DNA from 3 places in the Streptomyces sp. Y7 genome. Region 3 is predicted to be linked to each of the others. Evidence: riboswitches for the same ligand, from Rfam matches in the RefSeq annotation. Region 3 holds a riboswitch; each other region holds the start of a gene.
The links. Region 3 has a riboswitch for cyclic di-AMP ahead of ACGFW6_RS24990 (transglycosylase family protein). Riboswitches for the same ligand answer to the same signal wherever they lie in the genome.
Positions count from the first base shown of each region.

Region 1: linked by a shared signal. The riboswitch ahead of ACGFW6_RS36720 (M23 family metallopeptidase) and the one ahead of ACGFW6_RS24990 (transglycosylase family protein) in region 3 are both predicted to bind cyclic di-AMP.
Region 2: linked by a shared signal. The riboswitch ahead of ACGFW6_RS40815 (LysM peptidoglycan-binding domain-containing M23 family metallopeptidase) and the one ahead of ACGFW6_RS24990 (transglycosylase family protein) in region 3 are both predicted to bind cyclic di-AMP.

Region 1 is NZ_JBIDDQ010000024.1:102,170-105,664, forward strand. Features, by position in the region: gene ACGFW6_RS36715 (PP2C family protein-serine/threonine phosphatase) at 3-1,064, shown strand; cyclic di-AMP (ydaO/yuaA leader) riboswitch at 1,298-1,455, shown strand; gene ACGFW6_RS36720 (M23 family metallopeptidase) at 1,467-2,492, shown strand; gene ACGFW6_RS36725 (PrsW family intramembrane metalloprotease) at 2,617-3,495, opposite strand, start outside.
Region 2 is NZ_JBIDDQ010000034.1:12,945-16,439, forward strand. Features, by position in the region: gene ACGFW6_RS40805 (TetR/AcrR family transcriptional regulator) at 1-59, shown strand, start outside; gene ACGFW6_RS40810 (SGNH/GDSL hydrolase family protein) at 351-1,136, opposite strand; gene ACGFW6_RS40815 (LysM peptidoglycan-binding domain-containing M23 family metallopeptidase) at 1,382-2,320, opposite strand; cyclic di-AMP (ydaO/yuaA leader) riboswitch at 2,325-2,490, opposite strand; gene ACGFW6_RS40820 (alpha-galactosidase) at 2,790-3,495, opposite strand, start outside.
Region 3 is NZ_JBIDDQ010000010.1:103,774-107,268, forward strand. Features, by position in the region: gene eno (phosphopyruvate hydratase) at 1-1,198, opposite strand, end outside; gene ACGFW6_RS24990 (transglycosylase family protein) at 1,519-2,205, opposite strand; cyclic di-AMP (ydaO/yuaA leader) riboswitch at 2,210-2,409, opposite strand; gene ACGFW6_RS24995 (transglycosylase family protein) at 2,618-3,495, opposite strand, start outside.

The DNA of each region.
Region 1 (3,495 bases), on a different contig from region 3:
ACGTGCGCCGGTTCGTCCGGTCGCTCCCCGCCCTGCTGATCGCGATGGGTGCCGTGTACGACCACGTCACGCCCACCGACTTCACCGGTGCTCCCTTCTTCACCGCCGCGCCCCTGGTCGCCGCCCCTCTCTACTCGCTGCGCGGCACGGTGCTCACCGGCGTCGTGGCCGTCACCGTGCTGCTCGTGCTCCGCGGCCTGCACGGCGGCCTGCCCAAGGCGGAGGTGATCACCGAGTTGGTCACCACCGTGGTCGTCTCCGTGCTCGCCGTCCTCATCCATCTCCTCGTCCGCCGCAGCGACGAGCGCCTCGCCTCCGTCCGTGAGATCGCCGAGGCCGCCCAGCGGGCCGTCCTGCCGGAGCCCGCCGAGCGGATCGGCGGCTTCGAGATCGCCGCGCGCTACGAGGCGGCGCAGGAGGGCGCCTCCATCGGCGGGGACCTGTACGCGGTGCAGGACAGTCCGCACGGCGTCCGGCTGATCGTCGGGGACGTGCGCGGCAAGGGCATGAGCGCGGTCGGCGCGGTCGCCGTCGTGATCGGCGCCTTCAGGGAGGCCGCGGAGCAGGAGGCCACGCTGGAGGCGGTCGCGCAGCGGCTGGAGCGGGCCCTGGCGCGCGAGCGCACCCGGCGCGAAGGGATCGAGGCCCGCGAGGGGTTCACCACCGCCGTACTCGCCGAACTCCCGCACGGCGAGGCGATCGTGCGCCTCGTCAACCGCGGGCATCCGTCACCGCTGCTGCTGTACGCCGACGGGACCGTACGGCCGCTGCCCGCCACCGAACCCGCCCTGCCGCTCGGCATGGGCGAACTGGGCGCCTGGCCCGACCGGGCCGACGAGGCCGCCTTCCCGGGCGGGGCCACGCTGCTGCTGTACACCGACGGACTGTCCGAGGCACGGGACGAGGGCGGGCGGTTCTACGACCCCGAGACGGGTCTCGCGGGACGCGCCAACGCGCTGCGCGAACCCGGTGCCCTGCTTGGTGTGCTTTCGGTGGAGGTGAGACGGCACTCCGGTGGAGGAATGGCGGACGACATGGCGCTCATGGCCGTACGCCGGCCCTGATCGTCGTCACCGGGGGTGATCGGACGACCCCCCTCCGCATAACAACTGACACACCGTCAATACCTATGTGGTCTCTGAGGTTTGGCCAACTCGCCCGATTTAGGCCACTCGTGACCCGTAAGTCCAGGCGGAAATCGTTAATGATCAAGAGGAACAGCTTGGAATCCGCACCCCGCGTCTATTAACGTTCGATAACGCAGCGCGGTCGTCCCAGCCGTCACAAGAGTCGGCTCCGTGCGCACGCGCCGAGTCCCGCAAGGGAGCCGGGGAACCACCACCCTGGGGTGAATCGCGCGGATATCGCCGGGAAGTCACGGTTGATATACGCGCGTAGGAGACCTTCCTGCTCCGAACCCGTCAGCTAACCCGGTAGGCGAGAAGGAAGGAAAGGAGTACGCCCACGTGGCGTCCAACCGGCCTGCTCCGCAAGCCCCGTTCGTGCCGAGTCAGCGCAGCACGGAAACCTTCGGCTACGACCGCAACCGCACCGACGAGGGCCCGTTCGAGGAGTGGAACCCCACCGCGGATTCCCTTCGTCCCGTTCGTGGCAGGCACCGCGTCTCCAAGCAGCGTGGCGGGGGACTCGCCCGCAGCTCCACCGTTCTCGGCGTAGGCGTCATAGCCGCCGTCGGCGCGGGCGGCATGGCCAGCGCGAACAGCGGCAAGCCGCCGGTCGCCATCACCATGCCCGACCTGCCGCTGATCTCCGACGACTCCTCCGAGCCCGCCGAGGACACGGCCACCGCCCTCAGCACGATGGGCGAGACGACCGAGCAGACCGCGCAGGGCACCTCGGACGCCGGTGAGGCGCTGCGCAGCCGGATCATCGCGCAGGCCGAGCTCCAGCAGGACCAGATCGACAGCAAGGCCGCCGCGGCCGCCGTCGCCGCCGCCGAGAAGGAGGCCGCCGAAGCGGCCGCCAAGGCGGAGACCGAGGCCAAGGCCAAGGCCGCCGCCGCGAAGGCCGCCGCCGAGGAGGAGGCCCGCAAGAAGGCCGAGGCCGAGCGCCTCGCCGAGCTGGCCAAGCAGTACACGCTGCCGACCTCCTCGTACACGATCACCTCGACGTTCGGCCAGGCCGGCGCCTACTGGTCCTCCGGGTACCACACCGGCCTCGACTTCGCCGCCCCCACCGGGACGCTGATCAAGGCGATCCACTCCGGCACGGTCACCTTCGCCGGCTGGGACGGCTCCTACGGCTACAAGACCGAGATCACCCTCGACGACGGCACCGAGCTCTGGTTCGCGCACCAGTCCTCGATCAGCGTCAGCGTGGGCCAGAAGGTCAACACCGGCGACGTCATCGGCCGCGTGGGTGCCACCGGCAACGTGACCGGCGCCCACCTGCACCTCGAGGTGCACCCCGACGGCAGCACCAACGGCATCGACCCGATGGCCTGGCTCCAGGGCAAGGGCCTCACCCCCTGACCCACCCCGAAACGGGTATCCACTTCTGATCCCCGGCGGTCCTGGCGACGACCCCCCGACGTCAGGGCTGCCGGTTTTCGGCATGTCCGCGGAGCCGGTCAACGCTTCCCGTGCGCCGGCCCGGTCACGTCCGGTACGGGTTGTACGCGGGGTACGGCGCCGTCGGGCCGTACCCGGGCCCGTCGACCTGGCCGTAGGACTGCCAGTAGACCGGCGCCGGCGCCGGGTATGCGTACCCGTACCCGTACCCGTGCCCGTGCCCGTATCCGTGCTCGTGTGCCTGCCGGGCCTGTGCTGAGGCCGCGTGTTCCAGGGCCGGGCGGGCGAACTCCCGGCGGTGCCACAGGGCCTGCAGGAGCTCCTGTTCCCGTACGACGAAGTCCGCGCCGGCCTTCCCGAGGCGTCCCCGGTGCCGCAGGAACGCCAGCGACGTGGCGTAGGCCTCGTATTGCGCGACCGTCCGCGCCGCCGCCCGTCCGCCGCGCCGACGCGCGTACTGCCGGGCCACCCGGCGGTCCCGCATCGAGCCCAGCGCGAACGGCTCGCCCGGCGACAGCCACCCGGCCATGACATAGGCGGGCAGTTCCTCACGCACGGTCCGCAGCTCGCGCTGGCGGGTCCAGATCACCAGCCAGGTCAGCAGCCCGAACGCGGGCACCATGAGGGTCGCGTACACGGCGAAGAAGCCGTACTCGCCGAAGGTGGAGGAGCCGTTCCACAGGGCGTGCATGCCCATCGCGAGCAGCAGGCCGAGGAACGGGAGCAGGACCCGGCGCACATGCTGGCGCTCGCCCGACAGCGCGGCGATTCCGAAGCCGATGCCGGTCAGCACGGTGAAGAGCGGGTGCGCGAAGGGCGACATGATGACGCGGACGAAGAAGGTCGCCGCCGTGACGGAGGCGATGCCGCTGTCGCCGGAGAGCTGGTCGGTACCGAAGGCGGTGCCGAGGTAGAGGATGTTCTCGGTGAACGCGAAGCCGGTGGCGGTGACCCCGGCTATCAC
Region 2 (3,495 bases), on a different contig from region 3:
AGGCGCTCGCCCGGGAACTCGGCTTGGAGCGGAAGGCGTTGACGGCTTCTCACCGGTGAGGGTGTGTGCCGTGGGGACATGTGCCGTCACGACATGTGCCGGGACGCCATGTGTTGGCGCGCCATGTGCCGGGACGCAGTGTGCGGCGACGCCATGTACGGCTTCGCGGTGTGTGGCGACGCCATGTACGGCTTCGCGATGTGCGGTGACGCCATAGGGCGCCACTCGACACACCCCTCCACCCGTCCGTGGGTCCGCACTGTGCGCGACGACCGCATGCGTCCGGGCCGCACCGATCAGCCATCGGTACGGCCCGGACGCATCGGCCACTCGCAGTCCGCGATCCGCTCTCAAGCCACCGATCGGATCCGCATCTTGATGTCGTCCGGGGACAGCGCGCCCTTGGCGGTCACATGGTCCCCCGACGATTCACCGCGCAGTCGCCGGCCGATCCACGGCACCAGGTACTCCCGCGCCCAGTGGACGTCGTCCCGGCGCACCTCGAGGGTGCCGCGGGGCGGGAGCGGCGGCCACGGCTGGTCCGGGTCGGCGGGGATCTCCAGACCGAGGACCTGGCCCGCGCGGAGCGCCACACGTGTGTGGCCCTCGGGAGACAGGTGGAGCCGGTCGCCATCCCAGGCGCGGCGATCCTGAACGGTCTTCAGGGACCACAGGTCGAGCACCGGGCAGCCGTACCGGTCGGCGATGGCCCGCACATGCCCGTTGTACGTGGCGATCTTGCCGCGCAGGTGCCTCAGCACGGGCACGCCACGGGTGTCGAAGCCGGTCGTCACCATGACGGTGCCGACGGCCGAGGTGAGCCGGACGATCGCCCGTTCGAAGCGCTCGGCCACCTCATCGGGGTCGGTTCCGGGTCGGATGATGTCGTTGCCGCCCGCACAGAACGAGACCAGGTCCGGGGCCAGTTCGGCGGCCCTGGGAAGCTGGTGCTCGACGATCTGGTCGAGCAGTTTGCCGCGCACGGCGAGGTTCGTGTAGTTGAAGTCGCCCTCGGGGCGCCGGTCCGCGAGGAGAACCGCGAAACGGTCGGCCCAGCCGACGAAGGCCCCGTCGGGGCCAGGGTCGCCGACGCCCTCGGTGAAGCTGTCCCCCACCGCAACGTACGACCCGATCACTGCACTGCTGTCACTCTTCGAATCGTCTGCCACATCGGCACATGATTCACCTTTGAATGTGACCTACGCGACCGTAGGAAAGGGTTGACGAGCGGTGAGATAAGCCACTCCTAAAGTGTTCGCCAAACGTGGAATAACCCTTTCAACAGGGGTGTTGTGGGCGCAACATGCCGAAGGCCGGACCCGGGGATCGGGGTCCGGCCTTCGGCCGCGTGTCAGGCAGGTGGTTCTCGCGTGGACGCGCGTCAGCCGATGGCGACGCCCTTGCCACGCAGGTAGGCGACCGGGTCCACGTCCGAGCCGTAGTCCGGCGTGGTGCGGATCTCGAAGTGCAGGTGCGGGCCGGTGACGTTGCCGGTCGCGCCGGAGAGGCCGATCTGCTGGCCCGCGGTCACCGTCTGGCCGCTGGAGACCGAGAGCGAGGACAGGTGGGCGTACTGGGCGTAGTAGCCGTCGGCGAGCTGGATGACGACCTGGTTGCCGTACGCGCCGCCCCAGCCGGCCGAGACGACGGTGCCCGCGCCGACCGCCTTGAGCGGGGTGCCGGTCGCGGCGGCGAAGTCGACGCCGGTGTGGTAGCCGCTGGACCACATGCTGCCCGCGACCTTGTAGCCGGTGCCGAGGGAGGCGCCGGACAGCGGAGCGGAGAAGCCGTTGACCGTGCTGGTGGTCTCGGCGGCCGTGGTCGCCTTCTGGGCCTTCTTCGGCGTGGAGGACTTCGTGGTGGGCGCGTCCTTCTTGGACGACTCGGACGCCGAAGAGGGCTTGGAGGGCGACGACTTGGGGGCGGTCGTCGCGGCCTTCTTGCCGCCGAGGGCGAGCTTGAGACCCGGGTGAATCAGCGACGGGTCGGAGCCGACGGCGTCACGGTTGTCGGCGTAGAGCTTCTTCCAGCCACCGCTGACGTTCTGCTCGTCGGCGATCTTCGAAAGGTAATCGCCGACCTTCACCGAATAAGTCCGTACGCCCGACTTCTTCTGGGCGGCCTTCTTCTCGACGGCCTTCTGGCCGGCGACCGGAAGGGACTGAACGGCCTTTTCCGAAACGGACTGCGACGGAGCGGCGTGGGCGCCGGCGGCTCCCATCAGGGGCAGAGCGAGGGCGGCGCCACCGGTTCCGGCGACGGCGATGGAGCGCGTGAAGCGCAGGGACTTCGGACGGCGATGCTTACCCTTCGCGGGCATGACGAATTCCTCTCCGGCGCCTGCGAGGTGAGCTGTCGGGTGCGGGCTGGAGATGCCCGGCCGCGCCATGGCGCGACTTGACCCCTAGCCGTTCCGGAGACCGGAACAGGCGGTTCTACCTGTGGGTCCCCCGCTCCTGCCGTGCACGGGTGAGTTTGCGCGGAATCCGAGCGGCGGCAGGATTGGGCGTCCGTCCGGATTGGTCGTGAACGTAAGCGAGGAAGACGCATGGGAACAAGTGAGGGGTTCCGTCCGAATGCGTTCCTCTTGATCCCTTGTGGGAATTAGCCGTCACCGTGCGTGAAATACGGGAGTACCGCCCGACTCAAAGCCCCTTGAAAAGTGCATGAATTACGTGAACATGACGGGCGACGCACCGTCACGGATATGACGCTCCTCACGTGACGCCGCTCCAGCTTTCTTTATTGCAGGCCGAGTTGGAAGGAAGGCGCCAATTCGGACAGAACACCTAGATGCGACGGAGTCGAATAACTGCCGCATCAAGGTCACCGTGCAGACCGGTCCGCAGTCCGTGATGTACCAGTACGGCACCTCGGTGAATTTCGCCCGTTTCAAGGCATTCGTAGGTCGATGCCGGATCCAGACCTTGCAGTCGCAGCGCCGGAAGAGGCTCCCCGAAACGCTGCGCCTGAAGCCAGGCGAGGACCACCGTCTCGCCCCCGAGCACGTACTGCACCGCACTGAGCCCACCCCGCGGAGGCCGCAGCCGATAGAGGTCACCGCGCTGGACCAAGGACCGGATCTTCTTGTAGAGGGCCACCCACTCCCCGGCCTCGGCGAGCTCCTCCTCGGTCCATTGCGTGAGGTCACCGCCGACCCCGAGCACCCCCGCCATCGCGCTCACGAACCGGAAGCGCAACGAGCTCGCGCGGTGGTTGAGCATGGCGTTCGGACTGTCGGTGACCCAGGCGGCCATGGCGCGGGCGGGATGGATCTGACTGAAGCCGTGCTGGATGGCGAGCCGGTCGAGGGGGTCGGTGTTGTCCGAGGTCCACACCTGGTCCGTGCGGCCGAGCACGCCGAGATCGACCCGTCCGCCGCCGCCCGAGCAGGACTCGAAGGCGACGCCGGGGTGAGCGGCGCGCAGCCGGTCCAGCAGGCCGTACAAGGCTCGCACATGGTCGACCCACAGACGCTGCGGATACGCCTCACCG
Region 3 (3,495 bases):
TGGCGACGCGCTCGGAGCGGGCCGGGGCGCCGGTCTTGATCTGGCCGCAGTTGGTGGCGACGGCCAGGTCGGCGATGGTGACGTCCTCGGTCTCGCCGGAGCGGTGGGACATCATGCACTTGAAGCCGCTGCGCTGGGCGAGCTCGACGGCGTCGAGGGTCTCGGTGAGCGAGCCGATCTGGTTGACCTTGACGAGGAGCGCGTTGGCGGCGCCGTCGTCGATGCCGCGGGCCAGGCGCTCGGGGTTGGTGACGAAGAGGTCGTCGCCGACGATCTGGACCTTGTCGCCCAGCTTGTCGGTGAGGACCTTCCAGCCGGCCCAGTCGTCCTCGAACAGCGGGTCCTCGATGGAGACGAGCGGGTAGGCCGCCACGAGCTCCTCGTAGTACTCCGTCATCTCGGCGGCGGAGCGCTCCTTGCCCTCGAAGAGGTACTTGCCGTCCTTGTAGAACTCGGAGGCGGCGACGTCGAGCGCGAGGGCGATCTGCTCGCCGGGCGCGTAGCCGGCTTCCTTGATCGCTTCGAGGATGAGGTCGAGGGCCTCACGGTTGGAGCCGAGGTTCGGGGCGAAGCCGCCCTCGTCGCCGAGGCCGGTGGACAGGCCGCGGCCCTTCAGCACCTTCTTGAGGGTGTGGTAGACCTCGGTGCCCCAGCGCAGCGCCTCGGAGAAGGACTCCGCGCCGATCGGGGCGATCATGAACTCCTGGATGTCGACGTTGGAGTCCGCGTGGGATCCGCCGTTGAGGATGTTCATCATCGGGACGGGCAGCAGGTGCGCGTTCGGGCCACCGAGGTAGCGGAACAGCGGCAGGTCCGACGCCTCGGAGGCGGCGTGCGCGACGGCGAGGGAGACGCCGAGGATGGCGTTGGCGCCGAGGGAGCCCTTGTTGTCGGTGGCGTCCAGGTCGAACATGGCCTGGTCGATCAGGCGCTGCTCGGTGGCGTCGTAGCCGACGAGCTCCGGGCCGATCTGCTCGATGACGGCGAGGACGGCCTTCTCGACACCCTTGCCCTGGTAGCGGTTCGGGTCACCGTCGCGGAGCTCGATGGCCTCGAAGGCGCCCGTGGAGGCGCCGGACGGGACGGCGGCACGACCCGTGCTGCCGTCGTCGAGGCCGACCTCGACCTCGACCGTGGGATTGCCTCGGGAGTCCAGGATTTCCCGGGCTACGACGACGTCGATGGACGGCACGAGCATCTCCTTCTTGGGATGTGACGCGGGTACGCGGTCCGCGGTGGGACTGCGAGACGAGCCTAACCGGCTCCGGGCGTCAGACCAGCGGTCGACCGCCCCGTGGACAGAACCGAGAGTAAATTGTTTCCGAACGGAACAAAAACGTCCGCACACAACCGCACACAAGAAAGAGCCCCGCCCCGGTGCGTACGGGGGAAAACGCACCGAGGCGGGGTGTTCGTGGGGACGGGGGTGGTCCGCACGACGCCCTCACTATGAGGTCCACGGATGTGAGGGCGCTGTGGTTCAGCTGTCGGCCGCGTGTTCGCCGTGGCCGCGCCCTCTTACTTGAGGTGCAGCTGCTGACCCGGGTAGATCAGGTTGGCGTCCTCGACGATGTCCTTGTTCAGCTTGAAGAGCTTCTCCCAGCCGCCCTTGACGTCGTGCTCGGCCGCGATCGAGCTGAGGGTGTCACCCTTGGCGACCTTGTACTCGCCGTCGCCCTTCTTGACCTTCTTGCCGGTCGGGGTGGTGACGGTCTTGGTGCTCTTCTTGGCGGCCGGGCGGTCGGCGGAGCGGGAGGCCGACTGCTGCTCGGAGGAGCGGGTGGTGGACTCGGTGCTCTGCGAGGAGCCGGCGGAGGAGCCGTTGTACGCGGCGCTCGACAGGCCGGTGCCGCAGTTCGGCCAGGCACCCTTGCCCTGGCCCGCGAGGACCTTCTCGCCTATCTCGATCTGCTGGGCCTTGGTGGCCTGGTCGGCGGTGGAGGCGTACGCCGTGCCGCCGTACGCGGCCCAGGTGGAGGCGGAGAACTGCAGACCGCCGTAGTAGCCGTTGCCGGTGTTGATCGACCAGTTGCCGCCGGCCTCGCACTGGGCGACAGCGTCCCACTCGGAGGCGGTGGCGGCCGAGGCGTTGCCGGCGGCCATCAGCGGGGCGGCGACGGCGGCGGCACCGGTGACGCCGACGACGGCGATGGCACGGGCGGCCTTGGACGGACGACGGTGCTTGCCCTTGCTGGAAAACAGCATGGTTGGATCCCCTCACCGACGCCTACGAGGTGAGCTGTCGGGTTCGGGCCGGTTGAGTTGCCCGGCCGCGCACGTTCGCCTCTCGGCTCCCGCTGCGCGGCTTCACCCCGAGCCGGCTCCGGCGGTGCGGCCTCGAAAGGCCTCAACTGCCGGACCCGGCGCAAACCTTGGGTCCCCCGCTCCTGCCTACGGCGCTTGACGCGACGACTGTTCCCGTACGGCCGCCGGCAGGATTCGGCGTGACGGCTGTCGGGGCTCGCACTGGAGGCGAGCGGTCACGACCGTAGACACGCGATTCGCGGATTTACAAAGACGATCAGGGCTTCTGAGATCTATCTCTCACTGCTGATCAATCGGACATTAGCCGCGAAACGTGACGCGAACTGGCCCAGTTTTTCGCCCTGTTCGACCACTATGCGACGGGGACGTCCAGGGTCTGACCGGGGGAGATGTGGTCCGCGTCGGTGCCGATGGCCTTCTTGTTCGCCTGGTACAGCGCGCGCCATCCGCCGTCGAGGTCAAGGGAGTCGGCGATGGAGGCGAGCGTGTCGCCCTCGCGGACCTTGTACGAGGCGTGGCGCCCGGTGGACTTGGTGGTCACCTCGGCGCTGTCACTCTCCTCGGCGCTGGGGCCGCGGTGCCGGCCGGTGCCGGCCGTCGCCTCCTCGACCGCACCCTCGGCCGCGCCGTCGACCGAACCGGTGTCGACGAGGCTCCAGAAGCCCGCATCCTGGGACCAGTTGTCCTCATTGTCCGCATTGGCCGCCTCGGTCGGCGAGCTCTCCGGTGACTGCGAGGCGCTCGCTTCGGGGGACGCATCGGACGTCGAGGGCTTCTCGGACTTACCGGACGAAGAGGGCGAGGAAGAGGACTTCCCGGGCGATTCGGACGAAGCATCCGGGGTGCCGCTCGCCGACTCCGAAGGATCACCGGAGGGCGTCGACGACTCGGAGGCGCCACTGGAGTCGGAAGAGTCGGACTCCGACGACGAATCCGATGAATTCGACGAGTTGGACGAATCGAGCAATCCGGAGGATCCGGACACTGCGGAGGGCGAGTCGTCCTCCACCCCGGTGTCGAGGTCGACCGATCCGGACTTCTTGGTGAGGCCGTTGAGCACCGCGCAGGTACCCCAGGGCCTGGTCCCCTGGTCCGCGAGGATCTCCTGGGCCACGGCTATCTGCTGCGAGCGGCTGGCCAGGTCGGGGCTGGAGGCGTAGTCGAGACCGCCGTACCGCTCCCAGTCGTCCTGGGTCAACTGGAGGCCGCCGTAGTGCCCGTCGCCGTTGT